DNA from 3 places in the Micromonospora desertarenae genome. Region 2 is predicted to be linked to each of the others. Evidence: predicted binding sites of a transcription regulator. Region 2 holds the regulator's gene; each other region holds the start of a gene.
What was found. The regulator HrcA, encoded in region 2, represses chaperone genes, less so after heat shock. The targets are predictions, from matches to a motif close to GGTTNGCACNCTCNNNNNGAGNGTGCNAACC.
Positions count from the first base shown of each region.

Region 1: the regulator HrcA is predicted to act here: its motif matches at 6,261-6,291, upstream of groL (chaperonin GroEL).
Region 3: the regulator HrcA is predicted to act here: its motif matches at 6,254-6,284, upstream of groES (co-chaperone GroES).

Region 1 covers NZ_JAXCFQ010000002.1:294,680-304,211, reverse strand. Annotated here, with positions in the region: gene SM577_RS04395 (glycerol-3-phosphate dehydrogenase/oxidase) at 1-297, opposite strand, end outside; gene SM577_RS04390 (S8 family serine peptidase) at 377-3,022, shown strand; gene SM577_RS04385 (GNAT family N-acetyltransferase) at 3,124-4,050, shown strand; gene SM577_RS04380 (hypothetical protein) at 4,139-4,384, shown strand; gene groL (chaperonin GroEL) at 4,442-6,064, opposite strand; gene SM577_RS04370 (hypothetical protein) at 6,339-7,658, opposite strand; gene SM577_RS04365 (cold-shock protein) at 7,756-7,959, opposite strand; gene SM577_RS04360 (GNAT family N-acetyltransferase) at 8,179-8,709, shown strand; gene paaN (phenylacetic acid degradation protein PaaN) at 8,926-9,532, opposite strand, start outside.
Region 2 covers NZ_JAXCFQ010000021.1:61,581-71,112, forward strand. Annotated here, with positions in the region: gene SM577_RS30170 (enoyl-CoA hydratase-related protein) at 1-540, opposite strand, end outside; gene hemW (radical SAM family heme chaperone HemW) at 559-1,782, shown strand; gene SM577_RS30180 (DUF4870 domain-containing protein) at 1,825-2,484, opposite strand; gene hrcA (heat-inducible transcriptional repressor HrcA) at 2,700-3,722, shown strand; gene dnaJ (molecular chaperone DnaJ) at 3,796-4,938, shown strand; gene SM577_RS30195 (16S rRNA (uracil(1498)-N(3))-methyltransferase) at 5,024-5,758, shown strand; gene SM577_RS30200 (SDR family NAD(P)-dependent oxidoreductase) at 5,827-6,588, opposite strand; gene SM577_RS30205 (histidine triad nucleotide-binding protein) at 6,657-7,007, shown strand; gene SM577_RS30210 (serine hydrolase domain-containing protein) at 7,053-8,429, shown strand; gene SM577_RS30215 (PhoH family protein) at 8,562-9,532, shown strand, end outside.
Region 3 covers NZ_JAXCFQ010000005.1:524,079-533,610, forward strand. Annotated here, with positions in the region: gene SM577_RS14020 (DUF5319 domain-containing protein) at 75-485, shown strand; gene SM577_RS14025 (helix-turn-helix transcriptional regulator) at 628-1,455, opposite strand; gene SM577_RS14030 (WhiB family transcriptional regulator) at 1,710-2,093, shown strand; gene SM577_RS14035 (molybdopterin-dependent oxidoreductase) at 2,293-3,909, opposite strand; gene groL (chaperonin GroEL) at 4,087-5,736, opposite strand; gene groES (co-chaperone GroES) at 5,807-6,121, opposite strand; gene SM577_RS14050 (helix-turn-helix domain-containing protein) at 6,467-7,267, shown strand; gene SM577_RS14055 (DUF397 domain-containing protein) at 7,258-7,449, shown strand; gene SM577_RS14060 (THUMP-like domain-containing protein) at 7,864-9,054, shown strand; gene ybaK (Cys-tRNA(Pro) deacylase) at 9,146-9,532, shown strand, end outside.

The DNA.
Region 1 (9,532 bases), on a different contig from region 2:
CCGGGTGGCGAGCAGGCCGCGCTCGGTGAGCGCCTCGTGGACCAGGTGGAACTCCAACTGCTCCAGGTAACGCAGGCCACCGTGGATGAGCTTGCTGGAGCGGCTGGAGGTGCCGGCGGCGTAGTCGCGCGCCTCCACCAGGGCCACCTTCAGCCCGCGCGAGGCGGCGTCCAGGGCGGCACCGGCACCGGTCACCCCACCCCCGATGACCAGCACGTCGAACCGCTCGGCCCGGAGCCGGCGCAGGTCGTCGGCGCGGCGCTCCGGGGAGAGCTGACCGGCGACTGATCGGGACACGTTCGGGTCGCGCACCCGTCCACCGTAACCGTCCCGGGCACTCCGCCGGCAGGCGGCGCTCGGGCCGTACTGTCTGGGGATGCAGGTCGGTCCCCCGTCGCCCACCGGTCCGTACGTGCCGCAGCCCCCGCCGGTGCCGCCCCGGCCCAGCCCGTGGGCGGTGGTGGCGGCCGCGCTGGCCGGCGGCTGGATCGTCGGTTGCGCGGTGCTCACCCAGGCCGGCGGGTGGCTGACCGACCAGGTGCTGCTGGCCAGCGGGCTGGACCGGCTGGTCTGGCTCTGGCCGGTGCTCGGCCTGCCGGCCGTCCTGCTGGCCGGCACGCCCGCGCTGCTGCTGGCCCTGCTGCCCCGCTCGGCGGCGGTCCGGGCCACCGGTCGCGCCTGGCTGGCCGGGGTGCTGGTGCTCGCCGCGCTCGGGCTGCTCCGCGCCATCCCGCCGGTGCACCACGAGGCGTACCTGGCGGCGCTGGCCGGCACCGCCGCGCTGGCCGCCGCCGTCCTGGCCCGGCTGGCCCGCCGGCGCGCGGTGACCGGCCCGCCTCCGACGGGCCCGGGCGTTCCGGCGCCGGCCGGCCCGACCCCGACCGGCGGCGCCCCGACCGCGGCGCACCCGGCGGCGGCCGGCCCCGGCGAGGGCCCGGACCCGGCGGCGGGGCCGGGCGGCCTGGACCCGGCGGGGCCGGGAACGGCGGGACCGGGAACGGCGGGACCGGGAAGGGCGGGCACCGGCGGGCAGCCGGCGTGGGCCGGCCGGGGCCGCCGGCCGAGCGGTCTCACCCTGTTCGGCGTGGCCGGCGGGCTGGTGCTGCTGCTGCCCTGGGTCTGGTTGGGCGCGCTCGGCGGGCCGCTGGAGACCGGACTCGCCGCGCTCGCGGCGGCCGCGCTGGGCGCGCTGGCCGGGGCGCTGCTGGACGCCGGCTTCTGGGCCCCGTTCGCGGTCGGCGAGCCGCCCCGGCCGGCCCGGCTGGTGCTGGTCGGCGGGCTGGTCGCCGGGGTGGCACTGCTGCTGCTGGCCGCCGGGGTGGGCCAGTCCGGGGCGCAGTTGCCGTTGCTGCTGACCCTCCCGCCGGCCGGCTTCGCGCTGGCCGCCCTCCAGGCGGCGGCCCGCCGCCCCGGCGCCGGCCAAGCTGCCGACCGCACCCCGACCGGCTGGCTGGTCGGGCTCGCCGTGTTCGGCCCGCTGGCCTTCACCGATCCCGAAGAGATCACCCTGGTCCTCACCAACACCCGCGACGTGCCGTTCTGGGTGGCGGCCGCCGCCGGCGCGGGGCTCGCCGTCGCGGCCCTGCTGGCCGTCGCGTACGGGGTGCTGCTGGCCCGGCCGCGCGGCCGCACGCCGAGCCGCCGGGTGGCCGCGGTGACCGCCGCGACCGTGCTGGTCGCGGCCGGGGTGGTGGCCGCCGGCCCGGGCCAGCCCGGCCTGCACGGCGAGCGGCTGCTGGTGGTGCTGCGCGAGCAGGCCGATCTGACCGGGCTGCCGGCCGGCACGCCGGGGCGGGCCGGCCGGGACGCCCGCGCGGCCGAGGTCTACCGGCGGCTGGTGGCCACCGCCGATCGCAGCCAGGCCGAGCTGCGCCGCGACCTCGGCCGGCTGCGCCTGCCGTACACCTCCTACTACCTGGTCAACGCGGTCGAGGTGGCCGGCGGCCCGGCGGTGCGGGCCTGGCTCGCCGGCCGGCCGGAGGTGGACCGGGTGCTGGTCAGCCAGCGGCTGCGACCGTTGCCGGCGCCGGCCGGGACCAGCCGCGGCACCGTCGCCGCCCCGACCGGCCCGGAGTGGAACATCCGGCTGATCGGCGCGGACCGGGTCTGGTCCCAGCTCGGTGTGGACGGCTCCGGCGTCGTGGTGGGCAGCTCCGACTCCGGCGTGGACGGCGGGCACCCGGCGCTGGCCGGCGGCTTCCGGGGCGGCGACGACTCCTGGTACGACCCGTGGAACGGCAGCCGCGCGCCGGCCGACCGGGGCGGGCACGGCACCCACACGGTGGGCAGCGCGGTGGGCCGGGGCGGCGTCGGGGTGGCCCCCGGCGCGCAGTGGGTGGGCTGCGTCAACCTGGACCGCAACCTCGGCAATCCGGCGTACTACCTGGACTGCCTCCAGTTCATGCTGGCGCCCTTCCCGCCCGGCGGGGACCCGTTCACCGACGGCCGGCCGGCCCGCGCGCCGGACATCCTCACCAACTCGTGGGGCTGCCCGTCGGTCGAGGGCTGCGACCCCCGGGTGCTCCGCCCGGCCACCGCCGCGCTGGACGCCGCCGGCATCCTGGTGGTGGCCGCGGCCGGCAACACCGGGCCGTACTGCGGGTCGATCGACGACCCGCCCGCGCCCTACCCGGACGTGCTGACCGTGGGGGCGGTGGACCGGCAGCGCCGGGTCACCAGCTTCTCCTCCCGCGGGCCGGCGCCGGGTGGCGCGGCCAAGCCGGACCTGGTGGCGCCGGGCGCCGAGGTGGTCTCCGCGATGCCCGGTGGCGGGTACGCCCGGCTCGACGGCACCTCGATGGCCACCCCCCAGGTGGCCGGCGTGGTGGCGCTGATGTGGTCGGCGAACCCGGCGCTGGTCGGCGACCTGGCCCGGACCCGGCAGATCCTGCGGGACACCGCCACCCCGGCGATCGCCAGCTACCGCTCCGGCGATCCGGCCGACTCCTGCGGGGGCGACCGGAACGTCACCGGCGCCGGTCTGGTCGACGCGTACGCCGCCGTCCGGGCCGCCCGCTCCTGAGCCGCCGCCGGGCGGACCCGGCCGCGCCGGGCTCCGGGCCGCCGGCGGTTCCCGTGCGGCCCTTGCGCGCCCCGGTACCCGGTGATCTAGGGTCGGCCACCATGGACGCGGAGATCGTCGAGCTGAGCGCCGACCGGACGCCGGCCGTGGTGGAGCTGTGCCGTCGGGCGCTGGACCTGCCGGAGGACGCGGCCGAGGCCGCCGAGATCGTGGCCGCCCTATGGACCCGGGCCGGCGCGGACCGGCCGGTGGTCGCGCTGGGCGCGTACCGGGGCGGGGAGCTGGTGGGTGCGCTGATCTGCTCGGTCGGCAGCGCCGACCAGCGGCTCGGGCACGTGGACCTGGTGGCGGTCGACCCGGGCGCGCGGCGCCGGGGCGTGGGGCGGGCGCTGCTCGGGCACGCCGAGCGCAGGCTCGCCGCGCTGGGCGCGACCGAGGTGCTGCTGGCCGGGAACCCGCCCTACTACGCCTGGCCCGGCATCGACGTCCGGTACACCCCGGCGGTCTGCGCCGCGCTGGCGCTCGGCTACCGGCAGGACCGGACGGCCTGGAACATGACCGCCGACCTGTCGTACGAGGGGTCGCCCGCGCTGCGGTCCACCGAGGACGCCGAGCGGCGGCTGGCCGGGCAGGGCGTCACCGTACGCCGGGCCGAGCCGGCCGACCTGCCGGCGCTGACCGCGTTCGCCCGGTCCACCTTCGGCGGGGCCTGGGACGCCGAGCTGCTCGGCTCGGTCGGCCGGGACGGGGCGGGCTGCCACCTGGCGGAGCGGGACGGCGAGGTGCTCGGCTTCGCCGCGTACGGGTCGAGCCGGCCGAGCTGGTTCGGGCCGATGGGCACCGCCCCGGCGGCCGAGGGCTCCGGCATCGGCGGGGTGCTGCTGCGCCGCTGCCTGCGCGACCAGCACGCGGCCGGGCTGGCGGCGGCACAGATCGGCTGGGTCGGGCCGGTGCCGTTCTACTCCGGCAGCGCGGGCGCCCGGATCGAGCGGGTCTTCTTCCTGTACCGCCGGACGATCCAGCCCTGACCGAGGCGAACCGGACATAGATCCCGATAACGCCGTTCACCCGCAGCGCCGACCGCCGCCTCCTACCGTTTCGGTAGAGGAGGCAGCCATGACCACGGACGACGAACATACCGACGACGTCCAGCCCGTCACCTGGACCCCGGTCGGCGAACTCCCCGGGCAACTGCCGTTCGACCGGCTCGACTACGGCGACGCCGAACAACTGGCCGAGATGGCCGGCACCGAGCCGGCCGAGGTGGAGGAGCCGCTGGAGATGGTCGACGCGCCGATCCAGGTCCGGCCGCCGTACGACCGGGCACAGAAGCGGCGTAACCAGCGCCCGTTGCCCACCTGACGACGAAACGGGGCGGACCGCGTCAGCGGCCCGCCCCGTTTCCGGTCGGAACTGGACTCAGAAGTCCATGTCCCCGCCACCCGGACCAGCCGGGGCGGCCGGGGTCTTCTCCGGCTTGTCCGCCACGACGGCCTCGGTGGTGAGGAACAGCGCCGCGATCGACGACGCGTTCTGCAGCGCCGAGCGGGTCACCTTGGCCGGGTCGATGATGCCCGCGGCCAGCAGGTCGACGTACTCGCCGTTGGCGGCGTTGAGGCCGTGGCCGGCCTCCAGGTTGCGGACGTGCTCGACGACCACGCCACCCTCGAGGCCGGCGTTGACGGCGATCTGCCGCAGCGGAGCGTCCAGCGCGATCTTGACGATCTGCGCGCCGGTCGCCTCGTCGCCGGTCAGGTCCAGCTTGTCGAAGGCGGTCTTGCCGGCCTGCACCAGCGCGACACCACCACCCGGGACGATGCCCTCCTCGACGGCGGCCTTCGCGTTGCGCACGGCGTCCTCGATGCGGTGCTTGCGCTCCTTCAGCTCGACCTCGGTGGCCGCGCCGACCTTGATCACCGCGACGCCACCGGCCAGCTTGGCCAGCCGCTCCTGCAGCTTCTCCCGGTCGTAGTCGGAGTCGCTCTTGTCGATCTCGGCCCGGATCTGGTTCACCCGGCCCTGGATCTGCTCGGCGTCACCGGCACCGTCGACGATCGTGGTCTCGTCCTTGGTCACCACGACCTTGCGGGCCCGGCCCAGCATGTCGAGGCCGACGGCGTCCAGCTTGAGGCCGACCTCCTCGCTGATGACCTGGCCACCGGTGAGGATGGCGATGTCGGTGAGCATGGCCTTGCGGCGGTCACCGAAGCCCGGCGCCTTGACGGCGACCGACTTGAAGGTGCCACGGACCTTGTTGACCACCAGGGTGGCCAGGGCCTCGCCCTCCAGGTCCTCGGCGATGATCAGCAGCGGCTTGCCCGACTGCATGACCTTCTCGAGGATCGGGAGCAGGTCCTTCACCGACGAGATCTTGCTGTTGACGATCAGGATGTACGGGTCGTCGAAGACGGCCTCCATACGCTCCGGGTCGGTCATGAAGTACGCGGAGATGTAGCCCTTGTCGAAGCGCATACCCTCGGTGAGCTCCAGCTCCAGGCCGAAGGTGTTGCTCTCCTCGACGGTGATGACGCCTTCCTTGCCGACCTTGTCCATCGCCTCGGCGATGATCTCGCCGACGCTGGTGTCACCAGCCGAGATGGAGGCGGTGGAGGCGATCTGCTCCTTGGTCTCCACGTCCTTGGCGAGCTTGAGCAGCTCCTCCGAGACGCTGGCCACGGCGGCCTCGATGCCCCGCTTCAGGGCCATCGGGTTGGCGCCGGCGGCCACGTTGCGCAGGCCCTCACGAACCAGGGCCTGGGCCAGGACGGTCGCCGTCGTCGTGCCGTCACCGGCCACGTCGTCGGTCTTCTTCGCGACCTCCTTGACCAGCTCGGCGCCGATCTTCTCGTACGGGTCCTCGAGCTCGATCTCCTTGGCGATGCTCACACCATCGTTGGTGATGGTGGGGGCACCCCACTTCTTCTCGAGCACGACGTTGCGGCCCTTGGGGCCGAGGGTCACCTTCACGGCGTCGGCGAGCTGGTTCATGCCCCGCTCGAGGCCGCGGCGCGCCTCTTCGTCGAACGCGATCATCTTGGCCATACGGCGTTGTCCTCCTGGACACTCACGGGCCACCCGAGTGTGTGTCCCGGATGGGCCGCCTGGTGTACGCACCTTGGGACGTCGCCACCGGACGACGGCGACGCCTCCTCGGCCGGGCCGGATAGCCCGCGACGACCGGCCACGTGCCTCGCCGGCGGTTGTCCCACCGGCGTGGCCGCGGCCCCACCGCCCCGACCATTGGCACTCACAGGTTGCGAGTGCCAATGACTTGTTTAGCACTCTCACTGGGCGAGTGCAAGCACGACCGCCCCGGTCAGCCGAGTTCGCCGGCCAGCCGGGCGGCGTTCACCGGGCCCTCGTGGGCGCGCTGCTCGGCGTAGGTCACCACCAGACCGACGAGCTGCACGACGTGTGCCGGCAGCGCCAGCACCGCGGCCACCAGGATGACCATGATCACGCCGACCGCCGAGCCCGCGGAGTCGAGCGGAGTCATGCCGAACGGCAGCGTGCCGACCGCCTCGACCACCCCGGCCACCATCGACCCGACGATCACCGCCGCCACCACCATCGCCACCCGGCCGAGCAGCAGGCCCAGCCGGTCGTGGAACATCCGCCAGGCCCGGCCGATCGGGGCCTGCCGCTCGAAGAGCCAGACCGGGCCGGCCATGCTCAACGCGAACGCGAAGTAGATGCCGGGGATCACGCAGAGGCAGGTGCCGAGCGCGACGATCAGACCGATCAGCAGGGTCCAGCCCCAGAGTCCGAGCGCCCGGCGCAACCCGTACCGCAGCGCGGCGCCCAGCCCCACCGGCTCGCCGGCCGCCTGCCGGGCGACCACCCAGCTGCCGGCGGCCCACCCCACGCTCTGCACCAGGCCGAAGAGCAGGCTGCCGCCGATCAGCACGCCGAGCATGGTGGCCAGGTCGGTGAGGAAGGTGTCCGGCAGGGCGTCCGGGTCCTGGCCGACCGTGGCGTCCCACTCGGCCGTCGGGTCGACCGCCAGGCTGATCACCGACAGCACCGCGGCCGGCAGCACCTGGGTGAGCAGCAGGATCGGCAGCAGCAGCCGCCAGCCGCGGCGGATCGCGCCGACGCACCGGTCGAACCAGCCGGACACCCCCGCCCCGGGCGGGGTGACCAGCGGGTCGGTCGGGTCGAAGCCGTAGCCCGGCGGGTACCAGCCCGGGTACCCGGGCGCCGGCTGCGGATACCCGGGCACGCCGTACCCGCCGGTCGGGAAGCCGCCGGTGGGCGGCGTCGGCCAGCCCGGCCCGCCGGCGGCCGGCGGCCAGCCCTGCGGACCGTACGGGGTACCGCCGCCCGGCCACGGTTGCGGCGCGGCCGGATCCCACGACGGAGGCTGCTGCGCCCCGGCGGGTGGCGGCGCGGCCGGGTCCCACGGCTGGGCCGGCTGGGCGCCGGACGGTGGCGGAGCGGCCGGGCCGGTGGCGCCGGGCGGTTGCGGCGCGGTGGCGTCCCACGGCTGGGCCGCCGGAGGCGGCGGCGCGGTCGGCTCCCCGGGCCGGCCGGCAGCGGACGGCTCCGCCGGCTGGTTGGCACCCGGAGCGGGGTCGCCCGCTCCGGGGGTGCCGGGGTTGGGGGACGACGCGTCCGGGGGCGGCTGGTCGGACATGAACCCTCCTCAGCGAGAGCTGGAACGGCTCACGATCTTTCCTGGTGCGGTGGCCGCACCGCAGCCCCCCGGCGCGTCGGAACGTGGGGGCGCCGGATCAGGCGATGACGCGCACCCGCTCGGCCTGCGGCCCCTTCTGGCCCTGGGCGATCTCGAACTCCACCCGCTGGCCGTCGTCCAGCGCCTTGTAGCCGTCCATCTCGATGGCGGAGAAGTGGACGAAGACGTCCTGCCCGCCGTCGACGGCGATGAAGCCGTAGCCCTTTTCGGCGTTGAACCACTTCACGGTGCCCTGTGCCACGGTGCACTTCCTCACTCTGCGCGGCGTACCACAACCCGGAGGCCGGCACGCCGGCATCCCGGGGCCACCGTTCGGCGATCGGCGACGGCCGCTGAAACGGTGACCGAAATCGCACGCTACACGAGGCGTGACTACGGTGCACGACCACAAATCGGGCATATTCCGAATGATCGCGGACTCGGCGGGATCGTCGTCCGTCGTTGTGATAGGCATGCGGGCATGACCAGCGATCCGGGCGGGCCGGGCCGGCGGGTGGCGGAGGTTCGACGGGTCCGGCCGCGGGACGCCGCCCGGATGCGGGCGCTGCGCCTGGAGATGCTGGCCGACGCGCCGCTGGCGTTCCTGGAGACCCTGGCCGACGCGGCGGCCCGCCCGCACGCCGAGTTCGCCGCGCGGGTCGCGTACACCTCGACCGGCACCGACACCGCGCAGTTCGTCGCCGACCCCGGTGGTCGGTTCGTCGGGCACGCCGGGGGCACCACGATCCCGACCGAGCCCGGCCTCACCGTGATCTACGCGGTCTACGTGACCCCGACCTGGCGCGGCAGTGGACTGCTCAGCGAACTGGTGGCGGCGGTGGCGCAGTGGTCCCGGGAGTGCGGCCGGCCCGAGCTGATGCTGGAGGTGGTGGTCGGCAACGACCGCGCCTACCGGGCCTACCAGCGCCTCGGCTTCGTCGACACCGGCGTCCGGGTGCCCCACCCCACCATCCCCGCCCTGACCGAACTCCAGATGCGCCGCCCCGCCTGACCCACAGACCCGGCTGGCCCCCGCTGACCGTAAACCCAACCCGAGGCAGCACCCCGAAGATCAACACCCCCGGGGCGCAGGGTCCCGACGCAGTCCGACCCGGAAGGGTTTCCGGGGCAGCCCGCCCCGCGTCGGGATCAAGCCTGACCGCCCAGAGCGGGGCGGGCTGCCCCGGAAACCCCAACCGCAACCACGGCTGCCCCCGAAAACCCGAACTCAGACGTGCCGACGCGACTGCACGATCCGGAACCGGTTCGCCACGTACGCCCCGTCCGTCAGCGCCGCGTTGGCCGCCGGGTTGGCGCCGCTGCCGTGGAAGTCGGAGAAGGCCGCCGACTGGTTGACGAACACCCCGCCGGTGAGGTTGCAGGACAGGTGCACCCCGACCTCGATCGCCGCCGCCTCGGCGGCGTCCAGCACCGCCTCGTCGGTGGAGTAGACGCCCGCGGTGAGCGCGCCCTTCTCCCCGACGGTCTTCCGCATGATCTCCAGGCTGTGCGTCGTCGAGTCGGTGGGGATGACGAACGAGATCGGCCCGAACCACTCCCGGCCGTAGGTCGCGGTGTCGTCCGCGCCGACCTTGACCACCGTCGGGGTGCGGACCACCGCGCCCGGGAAGGCCGGGTGCTCGACGGTACGCGACTCCAGCACCGGCTCGCCGACCTTGGTCACCTCGTCCAACCGCTCCAGCACACCGTCGTTGACGATCGCCCCGGTCAGCTCGACGCCCCGGGCCGGGTCGCCGGTGAGCTTGCCGACCGCGGCGGCGATCCCGCCGGCCACCTCGTCGAAGCTCTTGTGCCCCTGGTCGGTCTCGATGCCG
Region 2 (9,532 bases):
GGCGGTGACCAGGCCGATCTCGGCGGCCCGCCGGCCGTCGAAGGTGTCCCCGGTCAGGTACAGCTCGGCCGCCGCCCGCGGGTGCAGCCGGGGCAGCACGGTCGCCGAGATCACCGCCGGGATCACCCCGATCCGCACCTCGGTGAAGGCGAAGGTGGCCTCCTCGGCGCAGACGGCCAGGTCGGCCGCCGCGATCAGGCCGAGGCCGCCGGCCCGGGCCGGCCCGGCGACCCGGGCGAGCACCGGCTTCGGGCACTCCCAGACGGCGGCCAGCACGTCGCCGAGCATGCCCGCCGGCACGGTTCCGCTGGCGTACGCGGCGGCGGTCTCCTTCAGGTCGGCGCCGGAGCAGAAGACCGGGCCGGTGTGGTCGAGCACGATCATCCGGACCGCGTCGTCGGCGACCGCGGCGGCCAGGCCGGCGAGCAGCTCGGTCATCAGCGGGGTGGAGAGCGCGTTGCGGTTGTGCGGGCTGTCCAGGGTGAGGGTGGTCACCCCACGGGCCGTGGCGACCCGCACCAGCGCGTCGGGAGAGGTCATGCGGGCACACTAGTGGCCATGCCCGGCGTCCTTCCAGAAGGCGAACCCGTCCCCGCCGACGGTTCGCTGCCCGCCACCGCCACCCGCGCGGTCGGCGCGCGTGGCTTCGGCGTGTACGTGCACGTGCCGTTCTGCGCCAGCCGCTGCGGCTACTGCGACTTCAACACGTACACGGCGGCGGAGCTGGGCGGCGGCGCGAGCCGGGAGGGCTACGCCGACACCGTGCTGGCCGAGCTGGCGCTCGCCGCCCGGGTGCTCGGCGACGCGCCGCCGCCGCGGGTGGACACGGTGTTCGTCGGCGGCGGCACGCCGACCCTGCTGCCCGCCGACGACCTGGCCCGGATCCTGGACGGCATCGACCGCACCTGGGGGCTGGCCGCCGACGCCGAGGTGACCACCGAGGCCAACCCGGAGTCGGTCACCCCGGAGTCGCTCAAGACGCTGCGTGCGGCCGGCTACACCCGGATCTCGCTGGGCATGCAGTCCGCCTCGCCCGGGGTGCTGGCGATCCTGGACCGTACGCACAGCGCCGGCCGGGCCACCGCCGCCGCGGCGGAGGCGCGCGACGCCGGGTTCGACCACGTCAACCTGGACCTCATCTACGGCACGCCGGGGGAGAGCGCGGAAGACTTCGCCGCCTCGCTGGCGCAGGTGGTGGCGGCCGGCGTCGACCACGTCAGCGCGTACGCCCTGATCGTGGAGGACGGCACCCGGCTGGCCGCCCGGATGCGCCGGGGCGAGCTGCCGTACCCCAGCGACGACGTCGCGGCGGACCGCTACCTGGCCGCGGAGGCCGCCCTCTCCGCCGCCGGTTTCTCCTGGTACGAGGTCTCCAACTGGGCCCGTACGCCGGCCGGCCGGTGCCGGCACAACCTGCTCTACTGGACCGGCGGCGACTGGTGGGGCCTCGGCCCGGGCGCGCACAGCCACGTCGGCGGGGTGCGCTGGTGGAACGTCAAGCACCCCACCGCGTACGCCCAGCGGCTCGCCGCCGGACGGTCGCCCGGCCTGGCCCGGGAGGTGCTCACCCCCGACGAGGCGCACACCGAGGACGTCATGCTCCGGCTGCGGCTCGCCGCCGGGCTGCCGCTGGCCGGCCTGGACGCGGCCGGCCGGGCCGGCGCCGAGCGGGCGCTGGCCGACGGGCTGCTGGCCGCGCCCGAGTACGCGGCCGGCCGGGCCGTGCTCACCCTGCGCGGGCGGCTGCTGGCCGACGCCGTGGTGCGCGACCTGCTGCCCTGATCCGGGCTGCCCGGAGCCGGCCGGGGGAGCGGCCGGCCCGGGTCACCGGGTGAAGCTGTAGGTCATCGGGTAGCGGTAGAGCACGCCCTCGTTGGCCTTGAACCCGCCGATGATCCCGAAGATCAGCGGCACCAGCCAGACGAGCATCGGGACGAAGAACAGGATCCCGCAGGTGACCAGCGTGAGCACCCAGCTCAGCACGCTGACGATCGTCCAGGTGAGCTGGAAGTTCAGCGCCGCGACGGCGTGTGCGCGGACGCTCGGCGACTGCTGCCCGCGGACCATCATCGCGATGAGCGGCGCCAGCCAGCCGAGCAGGCCGCCGCCGACGATCACGCCGGCCGCGCCGCCGAAGTGGGCGATCAGGGCCCAGGTCTTGTCCTCGTTGTTGGCGTAGCCGGCGGGCGGGCCGTAGCCGCCACCGGCCGGGTAGCCGGGCCCCGGCGGGTAGCCACCGGGCGGCGGGTAGCCACCGTACGGGGGCGCGCCGGCTGGCGGAGGGTAGCCACCCGACGGCGGTTGGTCACCGGTGGGCGGCGGATAGCCACCGGGCGGGGGATAGCCGCCCGAGGCCGGCGCCCCGGACAGTGGTGCGGTGGGTTCGTCACCGGCCGACGGGCCGGGGACGGCCGACGGAGCGGTCGGATCCGGCGGCGGAGCGCCGGGGCCGTCGGCTCCCGGGGGGCGAGGCGGTTCGGTCATGCACGTCACGGTAGGGGCAGCCGGCAAGGACACACCAGAGCGACATCGACCGGCTTGTCCGGATGATCGGTCGGTGCGGCCGCACCGGCGGTCCGTCTTGATCATCGCGCCGGCGGGCCCACCGACGTAGACTGGCACTCGCTACAGTCGAGTGCCAGGACGCGCCGCGCCGCCGGCAGTGCGCCGCCGGCCGACGTGCGACAGGAGGTGGGGAGATGGGTCTCGACGACCGCAAGCTCGCGGTGCTGCGCGCGATCGTCGAGGACTACGTCGCCACGCAGGAGCCGGTCGGCAGCAAGGCGCTGGTCGAGCGGCACCAGCTCGGGGTCTCCCCGGCCACGGTGCGCAACGACATGGCCGTGCTGGAGGAGGAGGGCTACATCCGGCAGCCGCACACCAGTGCCGGCCGGGTGCCCACCGACCGCGGCTACCGGCTCTTCGTGGACCGGCTGTCCCGGGTCAAGCCGCTCAGCCCGGCCGAGCGCCGGGCGATCGAGCGCTTCCTGGTCGGCGCGGTCGACCTCGACGACGTGGTGCACCGCACGGTGCGGCTGCTGGCGCAGCTGACCCGGCAGGTCGCCGTCGTGCAGTACCCGAGCCTGGCCCGCTCCTCGGTGCGCCACCTGGAGCTGGTGCCGATCTCCACCACCCGGCTGATGCTCGTGATGATCGCCGACACCGGCCGGGTCGAGCAGCGGCTGGTCGAGATGCCCGGCCCGATCCCGGCCGACGACGTCCTCGACCTGCGCCGGCTGGTCAACGAGAAGCTGGTCGGCACCCGGCTGTCGGAGACCCCGCCGCTGGTGCAGGCGCTGGTCGACGAGGCCACGCCCGACCTACGGCCGGCGATGGCCACCCTCTCCACCGTGCTGCTGGAGACGCTGGTCGAGCGGCACGAGGAGCGGATCGCGCTGGCCGGCACGGCCAACCTCACCCGGGGCGGGCTGCTCGACTTCCAGGGCTCGCTGCGGCCCATCCTCGAGGCGCTCGAGGAGGAGGTCGTGCTGCTCAAGCTCATCGGTGAGGTCGAGCCGAGCACGCTGCGGGTCCGCATCGGCGACGAGAACGAGATCGACAACCTGCGCGCCGCCTCGGTGGTCAGCACCGGCTACGGACCGGGTTCGACCATCGTCGGTGGCCTCGGCGTGCTGGGGCCGACCCGGATGGACTACCCCGGCACCATCGCCACGGTGAGGGCCGTGGCACGCTACGTGGGCGACCTGCTGGCCCAGAACTGACCAGGCAGAACCGACGGCCGGTTCCGGCCGGCGACCGGCGCAACGCGAGACGAACATGAGGACACGGAACGCAGTGGCCAGGGACTACTACGGCATTCTCGGCGTGAGCCGGGACGCCTCCGACGACGAGATCAAGCGCGCCTACCGCAAGCTGGCGCGGCAGTACCACCCGGATGTCAATCCGGACCCGGAGGCACAGGAGAAGTTCAAGGACATCAACGCCGCGTACGAGGTCCTCTCGGACGACCGGAAACGGCAGATCGTCGACCTGGGTGGCGACCCGCTCGCACCGGGCGGCGGGGGCCCGGGCGGCCCCGGGGGCCCCGGCGGCGCCGGTCCGTTCGTCGGCTTCCAGGACATCATGGACGCGTTCTTCGGCGGCGCGGGCGGCTCCCGCGGGCCGCGGCCGCGTACCCGGCCGGGCGCGGACGCGATCCTGCGGCTGGAACTGGACCTGCACGAGACGGCGTTCGGCGTGGAGGCCCCGATCACCGTCGACACCGCCGTGCTCTGCACCACCTGCTCCGGCGCCGGCACCGCCGCCGGCACCCACCTGGCCACCTGCGAGGCGTGCGGCGGCCGGGGCGAGGTGCAGTCGGTGCAGCGCACCTTCCTCGGCCAGGTCGTCTCGGCCCGCCCGTGCACGGTCTGCCAGGGCTACGGCACCACCATCCCGCACCCCTGCCCGACCTGCGCCGGCGACGGCCGGGTCCGCACCCGCCGGTCGCTGACCGTGAAGATCCCGGCCGGGGTCGAGGACGGCATGCGGATCCGGCTGGCCCAGCAGGGCGAGGTGGGCCCGGGCGGCGGCACCGCCGGCGACCTCTACGTGGAGATCCACGAGCGCCCGCACGACGTCTACTCCCGCAAGGGCGACGACCTGCACTGCCGGGTCACCGTGCCGATGACCGCCGCCGCGCTGGGCACCCGGCTGACCATCAAGACGCTGGACAGCGAGGAGACGGTCGACGTCAAGCCGGGCACCCAGCCGGGCAGCACGCTGCGGCTGCGCGCCCGGGGCGTGCCGCACCTGCGCGGCACCGGCCGGGGCGACCTCTACGTCCACCTCGACGTGCGCACCCCCACCAAGCTCGACGCCGAGCAGGAGCGGATGCTGCGCGAGTTCGCCAAGACCCGGGGCGAGGAGGTCGCCGAGCTGACCAAGCAGGGCGGCTTCTTCTCCCGGATGCGCGACGCCTTCAACGGCCACGCCTGAGCCGGCCGGCAGGCCGCGCCGCACCCCGGGTGCGGCGCGGCCGCCTCACCGCCCCGGCCGGCGGCGCTGCCGATAGCCTGATCCCGTGTCCGCGCCGCTGTTCCTGGTCGAGTCGCTGCCGACCACCGACTCGCTGACCCTCGACGGCCCGGAGGGCCACCACGCCGCCACGGTGCAGCGCCTGCGGGTCGGCGAGGAGCTGCTGCTCGCCGACGGGCACGGGGGCACGGCCACCGCCGTGGTCACCGCCGTCGGCCGGGGCAGCCTGGAACTCGACATCCGCTCCCGGGGGTACGTCGACGCGTCCGTCCCGCGGCTGGTGGTGGTGCAGGGCATCGCCAAGGGCGACCGGGGTGAGCTGGCCGTGCAGGCGATGACCGAGGTCGGGGTGGACGAGATCGTGCCCTGGGCGGCGGCCCGCTCGGTGACCCAGTGGCGCGGCGACCGGGGCGTACGGGCACGGGAGAAGTGGGCGGCGACCGCCCGGGAGGCCGCCAAGCAGGCCCGCCGGGCCTGGCTGCCGGTGGTCGCCGGGGCGCCGGACGAGCCCACCGGCACGGTGGCCCGGCGGATCGCCGGGGCGGCCGCCGCGTTCGTGCTGCACGAGGAGGCCGACGACCGGCTGACCACCGCCGAGCTGCCCGACTCCGGCGAGATCGTGCTGGTGGTCGGCCCCGAGGGCGGCATCACCCCGGCCGAGCTGGACGCGTTCGCCGCGGCCGGCGCCCGCCCGGTGCGGCTCGGCCCGTCGGTGCTGCGCACCTCGACGGCCGGCGTCGCTGCGCTCGCCGTGCTGGCGACCCGCCTGCACCGCTGGTAGCCGTTCCGCCCGGCGCCCCGACCGGGTCGCGGCGGCGCGAGAGGCGGGCGGCGTCTCGACCGGGCCGGTCAGCTACGCAGGTAGGAGGCGCCGTTGAGGTCGACGATGGTGCCGGAGGCCCACTCGGCCTCGGGAGAGGCGAGCCAGTGCACCGCGGCGGCGATCTCCTCCGGGCGGGCGACCCGGTTGAACGGGCTCTGGGCCCGTACCGCCGCGCCGCGCTCGGCCTTCAGGTGCTCGTTGGTCATGTCGGTCGCCACGAAGCCGGGCGCGACAGTGGCCACCGCGATCCCGTACGGGGCCAGCGCCACCGCGAGCGACTGCCCCATCGCGTTCAACCCCGCCTTGCTCGCCCCGTACGCCGGGTTGCCCGGCTCCCCCCGGAACGCGCCGCGCGAGGAGACGTTGACGATCCGCCCACCGCGCCCGCGCATGTGCTGGGCGGCGCACCAGGTGGCGTTGGCCGCGCCGAGGAGGTTGGTGTCGACGACCTCGCGCCAGCGCTGCCGCCACTGCTCGTAGCTGCTCTCGAAGACCGGGTGCGGCGGATCGGCGGGCCCGAACACGCCCGCGTTGTTCACCAGCACGTCCAGCCCGCCGAGCCGTTCCGCGGCCTCGTCCACCATCGCCCGGACCGCGTCCGGGTCGGCGAGGTCGGCCCGGACCACCACGTGCCCGTCGCCGGGCAGCTCCGCCCGCAGCTCCTCGGCCAGCTCCGCCGAGTCCCGGTGGTGGATCGCCACCCGGTCGCCCCCGGCCGCGAAGGCCCGGACCACCGCCCGCCCGATGCCGCGCGAGCCCCCCGTCACCAGTACCGCCCGTGAAGTCACGCCGGCCATCATGCCGCAGCGGCCCGGCCCTGCTCACCGGCCCCCGGCGCAGCGCTTAACATGCCCGAATGGGAGCCGACTGCCTGTTCTGCCGCATCGTCGCCGGGGAGATCCCGGCCACCGTGGTCCGGGAAACGGACACCACCCTCGCGTTCCGCGACATCGACCCGAAGGCGCCGGTGCACGTGCTGGTGATCCCCAAGGAGCACTACGCCGACGTGGCCACCCTCGGCCAGGGCGACCCGGCGCTGGCCGGTGCGGTGCTCGCCACGGCCGCCGCGGTGGCCGAGGACGAGGGACTGCTCGGCGACGGCTTCCGGCTGATGTTCAACACCGGCACGTACGGCGGCCAGGAGGTCTTCCACGCGCACGCGCACCTGCTCGGCGGCGCGCCGCTCGGCCCGATGCTCTGCCGCTGACCCGTCGCCGCCCGCCGGCCCGCCGCGCCTCCTTACACTGCCCGGGTGACGGATGTGGGGGACCGCCTCGGGCGGATGGTGCGGCGGGTGCAGGCGCAGGCGCGGGTGCCGGCGGTTTCGGCGGCGCTGCACCGGGCCGACCGGCCGTTGTGGCAGTGCACGGTCGGCTGGACCGGCAACGACACCGCGCTCGACCCGGAGACCCGGTTCCGGATCGGCTCGGTCACCAAGACCTTCACCGCCGTGCTGACCCTCCAGTGCCGCGACGACGGCCTGCTCGACCTCGACGACCCGATCGGCCGGCACCTCGACCTGCCGGCGCACGGCGAACTGACCGTCCGCCGGCTGCTGTCGCACACCGCCGGCCTGCAACGGGAGCCGTACGGCGACGTCTGGGACACCCTGCGGGCCCCGGACGCCGACGCGCTCCTGGCCGACCTGGCCCGCGCCGAGCGGGTGCTGCCGCCGGGACGTCGCTACCACTACTCCAACCTGGGCATGGCGCTGCTCGGCCGGATGGTCGGCGAGCTGCGCGGCGGCACCTGGGCCGAGGTGCTGACCGAGCGGGTGCTCACCCCGCTGGGGCTGACCCACACCTCGGTGACGCCCGGCCGGCGGGCCGCGACGGGCTTCCTGGTCGACGCGTACTCCGACGAGGCGCACCCCGAGCCGCCGACCGACTTCGGCGCGGTCGGCCCGGCCGCCCAGCTCTGGAGCACCGCCGGGGACATGGCCCGGTGGGCCGCCTTCCTGGCCGATCCCGCGGCGCTCGACGCGGCCGGCCGGGTGCTCGCCCCGGCGACCCTGGACGAGATGCGCTGGCCGGTGACGATGACCGACGAGACGCTCTGGGCCGGCGGTTTCGGGCTCGGGCTGATCCTGGTCCCGCAGGGCCGGCGGATCATGCATGTCGGGCACGACGGCGCGATGCCGGGCTTCCTGGCCGCCGTCTACGGCCGGCGGGGCGGCGAGGGCACCGCAGGCGCGATGGGCGCGGCCGTGCTCGGCTCCTCCGGCACCGCCGCCGAACTGTTCGAGCTGACCCACCGGCTGCTCGACGCGGCGGTGGAGCACGACCCCGCCGAGATCGAGCCGTGGCGGCCCGGCCCGCCGGCCCCCGAGGCGGTACGCGGGCTGCTCGGCCGCTGGTGGGGCGAGGGCTTCGAGTACGTCTTCTCCTGGCACGACGGGGCGCTGCGGGCGCGGGGGGCCGACGACCCGGCGGGGAAGCCGCCGGCGGTCTTCGCGCCGCTGCCGGACCAGCCGGACGTCTACCGCACGGTGTCCGGCCGGGAGGTCGGTGAGCTGCTCCGGCTGACCCGGGACGAGCGCGGCACGGTGGTCCGGATGCACTGGGCGACCTACCGGTTCACCCGCACCCAGGAGACCTTCGAGCGGTACGACTTCCGCGCCGGAAGCTGACCGCCGGCCGGCGGAAATGGGCGAGGTGCCACCCGTGTTGAACCGATACGATGGGTGTAACGTCCGCACGCCGTGCCAGCAGGGCCGGCGCTGATTCGAGAGCAGGTGGCGCAGGGCCCCTCGGCCCGACCTATGACCGGCACCCCACCTCCCGGCCCGCCTCGGGTGCAGACCAGGATCACGGTTCCCGATTCCAAGATCATGGTCAACCTGCTCGGCGCGGGTGACGAGATCCTGCGACTGGTCGAGCGCTCGGTGAACAGCGACGTGCACGTCCGGGGCAACGAGATCACGATCAGTGGCGCGCCCGCGGACAACGCCCTCGCCGAGCGGCTCTTCAGCGAGCTGCTCGAACTCATCGAGAAAGGCGAGACCCTGACCACAGACGCCGTCCGGCGTACCGTCGGCATGCTCGAGCAGGGCGGCGCCGAGCGGCCCGCCGAGGTCCTGACGCTCAACATCCTCTCCCGGCGCGGCCGCACCATCCGTCCCAAGACGCTGGGGCAGAAGCGCTACGTCGACGCGATCGACGCGCACACCATCGTCTTCGGCATCGGCCCGGCCGGTACCGGCAAGACCTACCTGGCCATGGCGAAGGCCGTGCAGGCGCTCCAGGCCAAGCAGGTCAACCGGATCATCCTCACCCGGCCGGCGGTCGAGGCGGGGGAGCGGCTGGGCTTCCTGCCCGGCACGCTGAACGAGAAGATCGACCCCTACCTGCGCCCGCTCTACGACGCGCTGCACGACATGCTCGACCCGGACTCGATCCCGAAGCTGATGGCGGCGGGCACGATCGAGGTAGCGCCGCTGGCGTACATGCGCGGCCGGACGCTCAACGACGCGTTCATCATCCTCGACGAGGCGCAGAACACCACGCCCGAGCAGATGAAGATGTTCCTCACCCGGCTGGGCTTCAACTCCAAGATCGTCGTCACCGGCGACGTGACCCAGGTGGACCTGCCCGGCGGCACGACCAGCGGCCTACGGGTGGTCCGGGAGATCCTGGCCAACGTCGAGGACGTGCACTTCGCCCAGCTCTCCAGCTCGGACGTGGTCCGGCACCGGCTGGTCGGGGAGATCGTCGACGCGTACGCCCGCTGGGA
Region 3 (9,532 bases), on a different contig from region 2:
CCCGCCGGCGGCGGGCGCGGACACCGCCGGCCGGGGGGCGGGCGTCGCCGCTGCGGGAGGTCTACGGTGATGGTGTGCACGACGAGCCCATCGACCCGTTCAACGGCGACCCGGCCGATCCGGCAGCGGGCCTGCACGATCCCGGCGACGACGCCCCGCTCGACCCGCTGACCGAGGGCGAGCGCCAGGACGTGCTGGAGGATCTCGCCGACCTGGAGATCTACCAGGCGCTGCTGGCCCCGATCGGGATCCGCGGGCTGGTGATCGAGTGTGAGGACTGCCGGGAGCCGCACTACTTCGACTGGGACCTGCTCCGCGGCAACCTGCGCCACCTGCTCAGCTCCGGCCGTCCCCGGGTGCACGAGCCGGCCTACGACCCGGATCCGGACCACTACGTCACCTGGGACTACGCCCGGGGCTACGCCGACGGGGTGCACGACACCCTGACCGAGGGCACCGAGGACGAGCCCGGCTCCGCCGACTGACGCCCAGTGGGCGGTTCCGGTGGCCCGGCGCGGCAGCCCGCCCGGCCCCGCGCGTGGACGTCCAACGCGGTGCAGCTCAGCGAGTAGGTCCCGGCGGCACCGGACTCGACCCGGACCCGCGGGCGACGGCGGTCGCGGCGGGTCAGGCCACCAGGCCGGCCCGGAAGCCGGCGGCCACCGCGTGCGCCCGGTCCCGGGCGCCGAGCTTGCGGAAGAGCCGGCGGGCGTGCGTCTTGACGGTGTCCTCCGAGACGAACAGTTCCCGGCCGATCTCCGCGTTGCTCTTGCCCTCGGCCATGCCGAGCAGCACCTGGAGTTCCCGCTCGGTCAGCCCGACCGGCGCCCGGTTCGACCGGTTGGCCGGCGCGCCGCGGCGCGGCTCCGGCGCGGCCTCCTCCGGCTCGCCGGCGGCCGGCTCGGCCGGGTCGTCACCGCGCTGCACCGGCACCACCGCCGGGGCGCCGCCGGCCCCCTCGGCCGATCCGGCCGGCCAGGTCGGGTTGGGCTCGCCCGACGGCCGGCCGCCCTGCGCCGGGCGACCCGGGCCGCCGACCGCGGCGGTGTCCCGGGCCGGGTCGGTGATCCGGTGCCGGGCCGCGCGGCCGGGGGCGGAGAGCAGCAGCAGCGCCTTGGCCACCGCGCTGGTCAGGTCGTGGTCGACCCCCTGGATCAGGCCCCGGGCGCCGGCGCTGATGGTGGCGGCGGCCGCCTCCGACTCCTCCGCCCCGAGCAGCACCACGGCGGCCTGCGGCGCGCGGGCGAGCACCCGGCGGACGAAGCCGGCGCTGTCCGGCCGGGTGAGCGCCGTGTCGGCGAGCACCACGTCGGCCGGCCGCTCGGCCAGGCGCAGCATCACCTCGGGATCGGAGACGGCGGTCCGCACCACCGCGGACAGCCCGAGCCGGGCCGCCGCCGAGGTCAGGTGCTGGGCGGCGAGCGGTGTCCGAACGCACACGAGAACCGTACGCACAGTGGGTCTCCTCTCCGCCAATGAGCAGACCATGACCGGGCGCACCCCCGAGGGGGTTCCCGGCAATCCTCCGAACTTTTCCGACAGTTAGGGCATATGCCGCAAGTTGCCGGAAGTTTTCGATCACAGAAGTGTGAGTCGGCAAAAGCTCGGGTACCGGGAGGTCCAGGCCGGGAACGGTGCGCCAGCGCGGCCCGCCGCCCGGTTAGCCGGCCAGAAGGATCTCGCGGTGCCGCGCGGGAGGAGGGGTGCTGATGTCGAACGTACGTAGACTGCCCGGACCCATCGTCGATCTGTGGGACTGGCAGCGGCTCGGTGCCTGCCGGGGCCGCGACAGCGCCCAGTTCTTCCACCCCGACGGCGAGCGCGGCTCCTCCCGCCTGCGCCGCGAGTCCGGTGCCAAGGCGGTCTGCCGCACCTGCCCGGTGCGCGCCGAGTGCGCGGCGCACGCGCTCTCGGTCCGCGAGCCGTACGGCGTGTGGGGCGGCTTCAGCGAGTCCGAGCGGCTGCGCCTGCTCGCCATGGGCTGGGAGGACCTGGCCGACCGCCGGCAGACCCGGGTCGACGTGGCCCGCCTGGAGGCCCGCCTGGGCCGCCCGCACAAGACCGCCGTCCCCGCCCAACGCAAGATCGCCTGACCCACCCCCAGCACCCACCGCGACGCCACGCCCCCCGGGCGTGGCGTCGCACTGCGCCCCCGCCCCGCCCCCACCCCGCCCCGCCCTGCCCTGCCCCCGCCCCCGCCCCCGCCCCCGCCCCCCGGTGATCATGAGGTTGACGGCGGTGTCGATCTCGACTTACGCCGTCAACCTCATGATCAACCGGGACTCGGGGGGGTCAGCGGATGGTGAGGGGGACGGTGTGCCAGCCGGTGGCGCCGTCGGGGGCGACGTCCTGGCGGCGGGCGGTCTGGGTTTCGCCGGTGGCGTCGGTCGCCCGCACCTGGAGGGTGTGCTCGCCTGGTGTGGCGTCCCACCGCCACGACCACTGCACCCAGGTGTCCACCGAGACCGTGGCGGCCAGGTCCGCCTCCTGCCACGGGCCCTCGTCGACCCGGACCTCCACCCGGCGGATGCCCCGGTGCTGGGCCCAGGCCACCCCGGCCACGGTGATCGGGCCGGCGGTGAGCCGGTTGCCCTCCCGGGGCCTGTCGATCCGCGACTGGGTCTTCACCGGCCCCTGCGCCGACCAGCCGCGCGGCACCCAGTACGCGTCGAAGTCGGCGAAGCTGGTCAGCTCCAGCTCGGTCACCCACTTGCAGGCCGAGACGTAGCCGTACAGGCCGGGCACCACCATCCGCACCGGGAAGCCGTGCTCGACCGGCAGCGGCTCGCCGTTCATGCCCACCGCCAGCAGGGCGTCCCGCCCGTCGCGCAGCACCGCCGTCGGGGTGCCGCAGGTCCAGCCGTCCACCGACCGCCCGACCACCTGGTCGGCGCCCTCCTCGGGCTCCACCTCGTCCAGCAGGTCCTTCAGCGGCACGCCCAGCCAGCGGGCGTTGCCGATCAGGTCGCCGCCGACCTCGTTGGACACGCAGGCCAGGGTCACGTACCGCTCGACCAGCGGCCGGGCCAGCAGGTCTGCGAAGCTGAGCGTGAGCGGCCGGCGGACCCGCCCGTGGATGCGCAGCCGCCAGGTCTCCGGGTCCACCTGCGGCACCACCAGCGCGGTGTCGATCCGGTAGAAGCCGAGATTCGGCGTGACGTAGGGCGCGAGCTGGGTCAGCGACAGGTCGGCCCCGGCCGGCACCGGCGGCGCGGCGGAGACCGGGGCGGGCAGCCGCACCGCCGCCCGGGCCGCCGAGACGCCCCGCCGCCCGGCCAGCCACCGCCCGCCCAGCCCGGCCACGGTGGCCGCGCCGAGCAGCACCCCGGCCCCGGTGAGGAACCGCCGCCGCGACTCCGGATCGGTGTGTTCCAACGGCTCGGCCGGCTCGGCGTCCGCTGCCCCGGTCGGCCCCGGGCTGGCCGGGTGCGCGGTGGCGGGCAGTGGCTCGGGCGGCGACCAGGGCCACGGGTCGAGTTCCAGCGGGCCGGCCACGAAGAGCCAGAGCACCAGCGCCCCCGCCCCGGCGCCGAGCAGCGCGGGCAGGGCGTCGGCGAGGTCCGCGCCGGCCCGGGTCAGCGCGGCGACCACCCCGAGCGCCGCGAAGGCCGCGATGCCGGCCAGGGCGACCGCCAGCCGGCGGACGGCCAGCACCCCGAGCAGCGCGGCCACCGCGCCGAGCAGCAGCGCCGTCCCGACCAGCAGCGCGATCTTGTCGTACGTGCCGAAGAGCGCGATGCCGAGCTGCTTGAGCGGCTCGGGAACGGTGTCCACGACCAGCCCGCCGACCGCCACCAGCGGGGCCGAGCGGGGGCCGGTCAGCACCGCCACCAGCTCGGCCGAGCCGATCGCCACCGCGGCGGCGGTGAACCCGGCCAGCGCGGCGTACCGGCGTGTCGTGGTGCTCATCGGGCCAGTCTTTCCGATCGCCCGGCCCGGCCGGTAGCCACGTCAGCGTTCCGTAATCCGTCCCGCGCGGCGGCGAGCCGCGCCCGCCCGACCGTCGCCGGCCCGCGCCGGGCCGGGAACGCGGCCGGGGCACACCGTCGGCGTGACGGTGTGCCCCGGACCGGTCGTACTACCGGGTCAGAAGCCCGGGCCGTGCTGGTGGCTGTGGCCGTGACCGTGCGAGTGGCCGTGACCGGCGGCGGCCGGCTCCGGCTCGGCCGGCTTCTCCACCACGAGGCTCTCGGTGGTGAGCAGCAGGCCGGCGATCGACGCGGCGTTGCTGACCGCGTTGCGGGTCACCTTCACCGGGTCGACGATGCCGGAGGCGGCCAGGTCGACGTACTCGCCGGTGGCCGCGTCGAGGCCGTGGCCCCACTCCTTGCCGACCACCTTCTGCACCACGACGTAGCCGTCGTGGCCGGCGTTCTGGGCGATCCAGCGCAGCGGCTCGACCAGCGCCTTGCGCACGATCGAGACGCCGACCTTCTCGTCGCCGGTGAAGCCCAGGTCGTCGTCGAGCGCCGAGAGGATCTGCGCCAGGGCGGCGCCACCGCCGGGGACGGTGCCCTCCTCGACCGCGGCCTTGGTCGCCGCGATGGCGTCCTCGATGCGGTGCTTGCGCTCCTTCATCTCGACCTCGGTCGCCGCGCCCACCTTGATGACGGCGATGCCGCCGGAGAGCTTGGCCAGCCGCTCGGCGAGCTTCTCCCGGTCCCACTCGGAGTCCGAGGCCTCGATCTCCTTGCGGATCTGGGCCACCCGGTCGGCGACCTCGCTGGCCTGGCCGCCGCCGTCGACGATGGTGGTGTTCTCCTTGTCCACCACCACGCGGCGGGCGGTGCCGAGCACCTCCAGGCCGACCTGGTCGAGCTTGTAGCCCAGCTCCGGGGCGACCAGCTCGGCGCCGGTCAGGATCGCCATGTCCTGCAGCATCGCCTTGCGGCGGTCGCCGAAGCCCGGGGCCTTCACCGCGCAGACCTTGACGGTCTTGCGGATCGCGTTGACCACCAGGGTGGACAGCGCCTGGCCCTCGACGTCCTCGGCGATGATCAGCAGCGGCTTGTTGTTCTGGAGGACCTTCTCCAGCAGCGGCAGCAGCTCCTCGATCGCCGAGATCTTCTGCGTGGTGATCAGGATGTAGGCGTCCTCGAGGACGGCCTCCTGCGCCTCCGCGTCGGTGACGAAGTTCGGCGAGATGAAGCCCTTGTCGAACTGGAGACCCTCGGTCACGTCCAGCTCGGTGTGCAGGGTGGAGCCCTCCTCGACGGTGATGACGCCGTCGCGGCCGACCTTCTCCATCGCCTCGGCGATCAGGTCGCCGATGGCGGCGTCCTGCGCCGAGACCGTCGCGACGTGCGCGACCGCCTTCTTGTCGGACACCTCGACCGCGCGGGCCAGCAGCGCCTCGGAGACCTTGTTGGCCGCCGCGTCGATGCCCCGCTTGAGGCCGGTCGGGTTGGCGCCGGCCGCCACGTTGCGCAGGCCCTCGCGGACCATCGCCTGGGCCAGCACGGTCGCGGTGGTGGTCCCGTCGCCGGCGACGTCGTTGGTCTTGGTCGCCACCTCCTTGACCAGCTGCGCGCCGAGGTTCTCGTACGGGTTGGTGAGCTCGATCTCCTTGGCGATGGTCACACCATCGTTGGTGATCGTGGGCGCACCGAACTTCTTGTCCAGGACGACGTTGCGCCCGCGCGGGCCGAGGGTGACCTTCACCGCGTCCGCGAGGGCGTTGACACCGTGCTCGAGCAGGTGCCGGGCGTCGTCCGAAAAGCTCAGGATCTTCGCCATGGATGTCCCTTCGAAGCGACGTTGCCCCGGCCCGGCGAGCCGGACCGGGGCAACGACACTGATCGGTTGCTTACTTCTCGATGACCGCGAGGACGTCGCGGGCGGAGAGCACCAGGTACTCCTCGCCGGCGTACTTGACCTCGGTGCCGCCGTACTTCGAGTAGAGGACGGTGTCGCCGACCTTGACGTCGATCGGCACGCGGTTGCCCTTGTCGTCGATCCGGCCCGGGCCGACAGCGAGGACGGTGCCCTCCTGCGGCTTCTCCTTGGCGGTGTCGGGGATCACGATGCCCGACGCCGTGGTGGTCTCAGCCTCGTTCGCCTGGACCACGATCCGGTCCTCGAGCGGCTTGATCGCAACCTTGGTCGCGGTAGTCACGGGCATACCCTCCTGGGGTACTGGTTTCGTTACCGGTCGGCATGCCGACCAGCGTCAATCTGCCACATGCCACCGGGCGGGGCCGTCGTCGCGGGTGCCGGTCCGCCTGGCGTTCAGCCCCGGACCGAGCGGCCCGGAAGCTGGCACCCTCAGGGTGAGAGTGCTAATCGCAGGTTATTCCTCGGCTAGCACTCCGTCAAGGAGAGTGCCAACGCGCCCGAACCTCGTGTCGCCACTGTCCCGCCACTGTTCCGCCACGGGATACCGCGACACGCCGGCAACGCCTCGCCGCAGCGTGGTCAACCCCCTACTGTCCGGTGCCGGCGCGGATGCCGAGGGGAGGGAGCACCGATGTCCCGGGTACCGACACTGACGTTCCTGCGGGGTCAGCTCCGCCGGGCCCGCCAGGCGCGCGGGCTCAGCCAGGAGGAGCTGGGCAAGCTGATCAACTACTCGTCGTCGCAGGTGAGCGCCGTCGAGATCGGCGAACGCCCGGTCCAGCCGGACTACCTGGCCCGGGTCGACGCGGTGCTGGACACCGGCGGTCTCTTCGTCGCCATGCTGGAGCTGATCCGGCTCCACGCCGCGCCTGACTGGTTCCGCCCCTGGGAGGAGATCGAGCGGGAGACGGTGGCGCTGCGGTGGAGTGAGGCGACCGCGGTGCCCGGGTTGCTCCAGACCGAGGAGTACGCCCGGGCGATGCTCGGGGTGGGCGGGGAGCTGAGCGCTGACGAGTTGGAGGCGCGGGTGGTGACCCGGTTGGCCCGGCAAGCCGTGTTGACCGGCGACCTGCGGCCCCAGTTCGTCGCGGTCCTGGACGAGCAGGCGCTGCGGCGGCAGGTCGGCGATCGGGCCACCATGCGCGACCAGATGACGCACCTGTTGGCCGTCGGCGCGGAGCCGAATGTGCAGGTCCGCGTCGTGCCAGCGGAATCCCCCTGGCACACCGGGCTCGGCGGCTCGTTCATCCTGGCCCGGCTCGCCAGCGGCGCCGAGCTGATCCACCTGGACAACCAGCTCCGTGGGCTGACCGTGGACAGCCCTAACGACGTTGCCGCCCTCGAACGACGCTGGGAGACTGTGACGGGTGAGGCACTGCCTTGCCGGCAGTCCGCCCGGCTGATCGAGGAAGTGGCCAAGACATGGACCTGACCCGCGCCGCCTGGCGCAAGTCCTCCCGGAGCACTAACAACGGCGGCGCGTGCGTCGAGGTCGCCGACAACCTGCCCGGCGTGGTCGCCGTCCGGGACAGCAAGGACCCGACCGGCCCGGCGCTCACCTTCGCCCCGGCGAACTGGCGGGCCTTCGTCACCGCCACCCCGACCCGCCGCTGACCCACCCGTTCGAGGGCGAGCCGCGCCTCCCCTGCGCCGAGGGGCGACACGGGCCGGCGCCGGTCCGGGTTCGCCAGCGTGGCCGCGCACCGGCCCGGCAGCACCAACCCGGCTGTCCAGCACCAGTCAGCAGCCGACCATCCCCCGCGTTCCGCGCCACCCCACAGCGACACGGGGGATGCCACGTTCCCGGCCACTCCATGATCGACACCAGATCGGCGACATGCCGGCATCAGACCTCCCGCAACACCCCCACATCGCCGACATGGCGCCGCCGCCACCGCAGCCGCGCGAGACGGGACGGCCCGGGCGGCTTGTGAGGGCCCTGCCGACGGGCGGGCCGCGGGAGAACGGGACAGCGCCGACATGACCGGCACGCGTAGGAGGCGGAACGGGGGCCGGGACAATGGCCGGGTGGATCTGGATCAGCTCGCCGCCCTGCGTACCGCCGAGGGGTCGGCCGCGCTCGCCGCGGCGGCCGAGATGGCCGGCGGCGACCCGCTGGCCGCGGCGTCGGCGCTCCGCTCGGCCGGGGTCCCGGCCGGGCTGGCCGCCGCCGCGCTGACCCAGGTCGAGCTGCGCCGCCGGGCGGCCGGCAAGTTCGGACCGGCCGCCGCCGGCATGTTCCTCACCCGCGCCGGGCTGGAGCAGGCCACCCGCCGGGTGGTGGCCGGCCGGCGGGCCGAGCGGTTGCGAGCCGCCGGGGTGCGCACCCTGGCCGACCTGGGCTGCGGCCTCGGCGCCGACGCGCTCGCCGCCGCCCGCGCCGGCATCCGGGTGTACGGCGTGGAGGCCGACCCGGTGACCGCCGCGATGGCCGCGGCGAACGCCGAGGCGGCCGGCGTGGCCGAGCTGTTCACCGTCGAGTGCGGCGACGCCACCGCGTTCGACGTCGACCGGGTCGACGCGGTCTTCTGCGATCCGGCGCGGCGGCAGACCGGCACCGGGCGGCGGGTGTTCGACCCGAGCGCCTACTCGCCGCCGTGGGACTTCGTGCTCGGGCTGGCCGAACGGGTGCCGTACACCGTGGTGAAGGTGGCGCCCGGGTTGGACCACGCGCTGATCCCGCCGGGTGCCGAGGCGGAGTGGGTCAGTGTGGACGGCGACCTGGTCGAGGCGACCCTCTGGTGCGGCCGGTTGGCCGAGGTCCCCCGCCGGGCCACCGTGGTGCGCGGCGGGGACGCCCACGTGCTCACCGGCGCCGGCGACCGGCAGGCGGCGGTGGGGCCGGTCCGCCGCTACCTGTACGACCCGGATCCGGCGGTGGTCCGCGCCCACCTGGTCGCCGAGCTGGCCGACGCTCTCGACGCCACGCTGGCCGACCCCGACATCGCCTACCTCTACGCCGACGCGCCGGCCACCACCCCGTACGCCCGCTGCCTGGCGGTCACCGACGTGCTGCCGTTCTCACTCAAGCGGCTGCGGGCGCTGCTCCGCGAGCGGCGGGTGGGCCGGGTGGAGATCCTCAAGCGCGGCTCGGCGCTGGAGCCGGAACGACTCCGCCGCGACCTGCGGCTGGCCGGGGAGAATCCGGCCAGCCTGGTGCTCACCCGGGTGGCCGGCGCCCCCACCACCCTGCTCTGCCAACCCGTGCCGGCCCTCTGACCAACTCGCCGCTCGCCGCCCGGCGGTCGGCCCGTCTCAGGGCGCAGGTATCGGATGGCCTGGCGGGCGGGGCACCGCTAGCTTGTCGGTCATGGCGGGACAGGGAACGCCGGCGACAGCGCTGCTGGCGAAGCGGAAGATCGCGCACAGCACCCATCCGTACGACGTCTCCCCGGACGCGCCCAACTACGGCGGGCTGGTCGCCGAGGCGCTCGGCGTGCCGCCGGAGCGGGTGTTCAAGTCACTGGTCACCGAGGTCGACGGGGTACTCACGGTGGCGGTCGTGCCGGTCACCGGCGAGCTGGACCTCAAGGCGCTCGCCGCGGCGGTGGGCGGCAAGCGGGCGGCGCTGGCCGACCGTACGGTGGCCGAGCGGGTCACCGGCTACGTCCGGGGCGGGATCAGCCCGCTGGGCCAGCGCAGGCGGCTGCCCACCGTGCTCGACTCCTCCGCGCTGGACTTCCCGACCATCTACGTC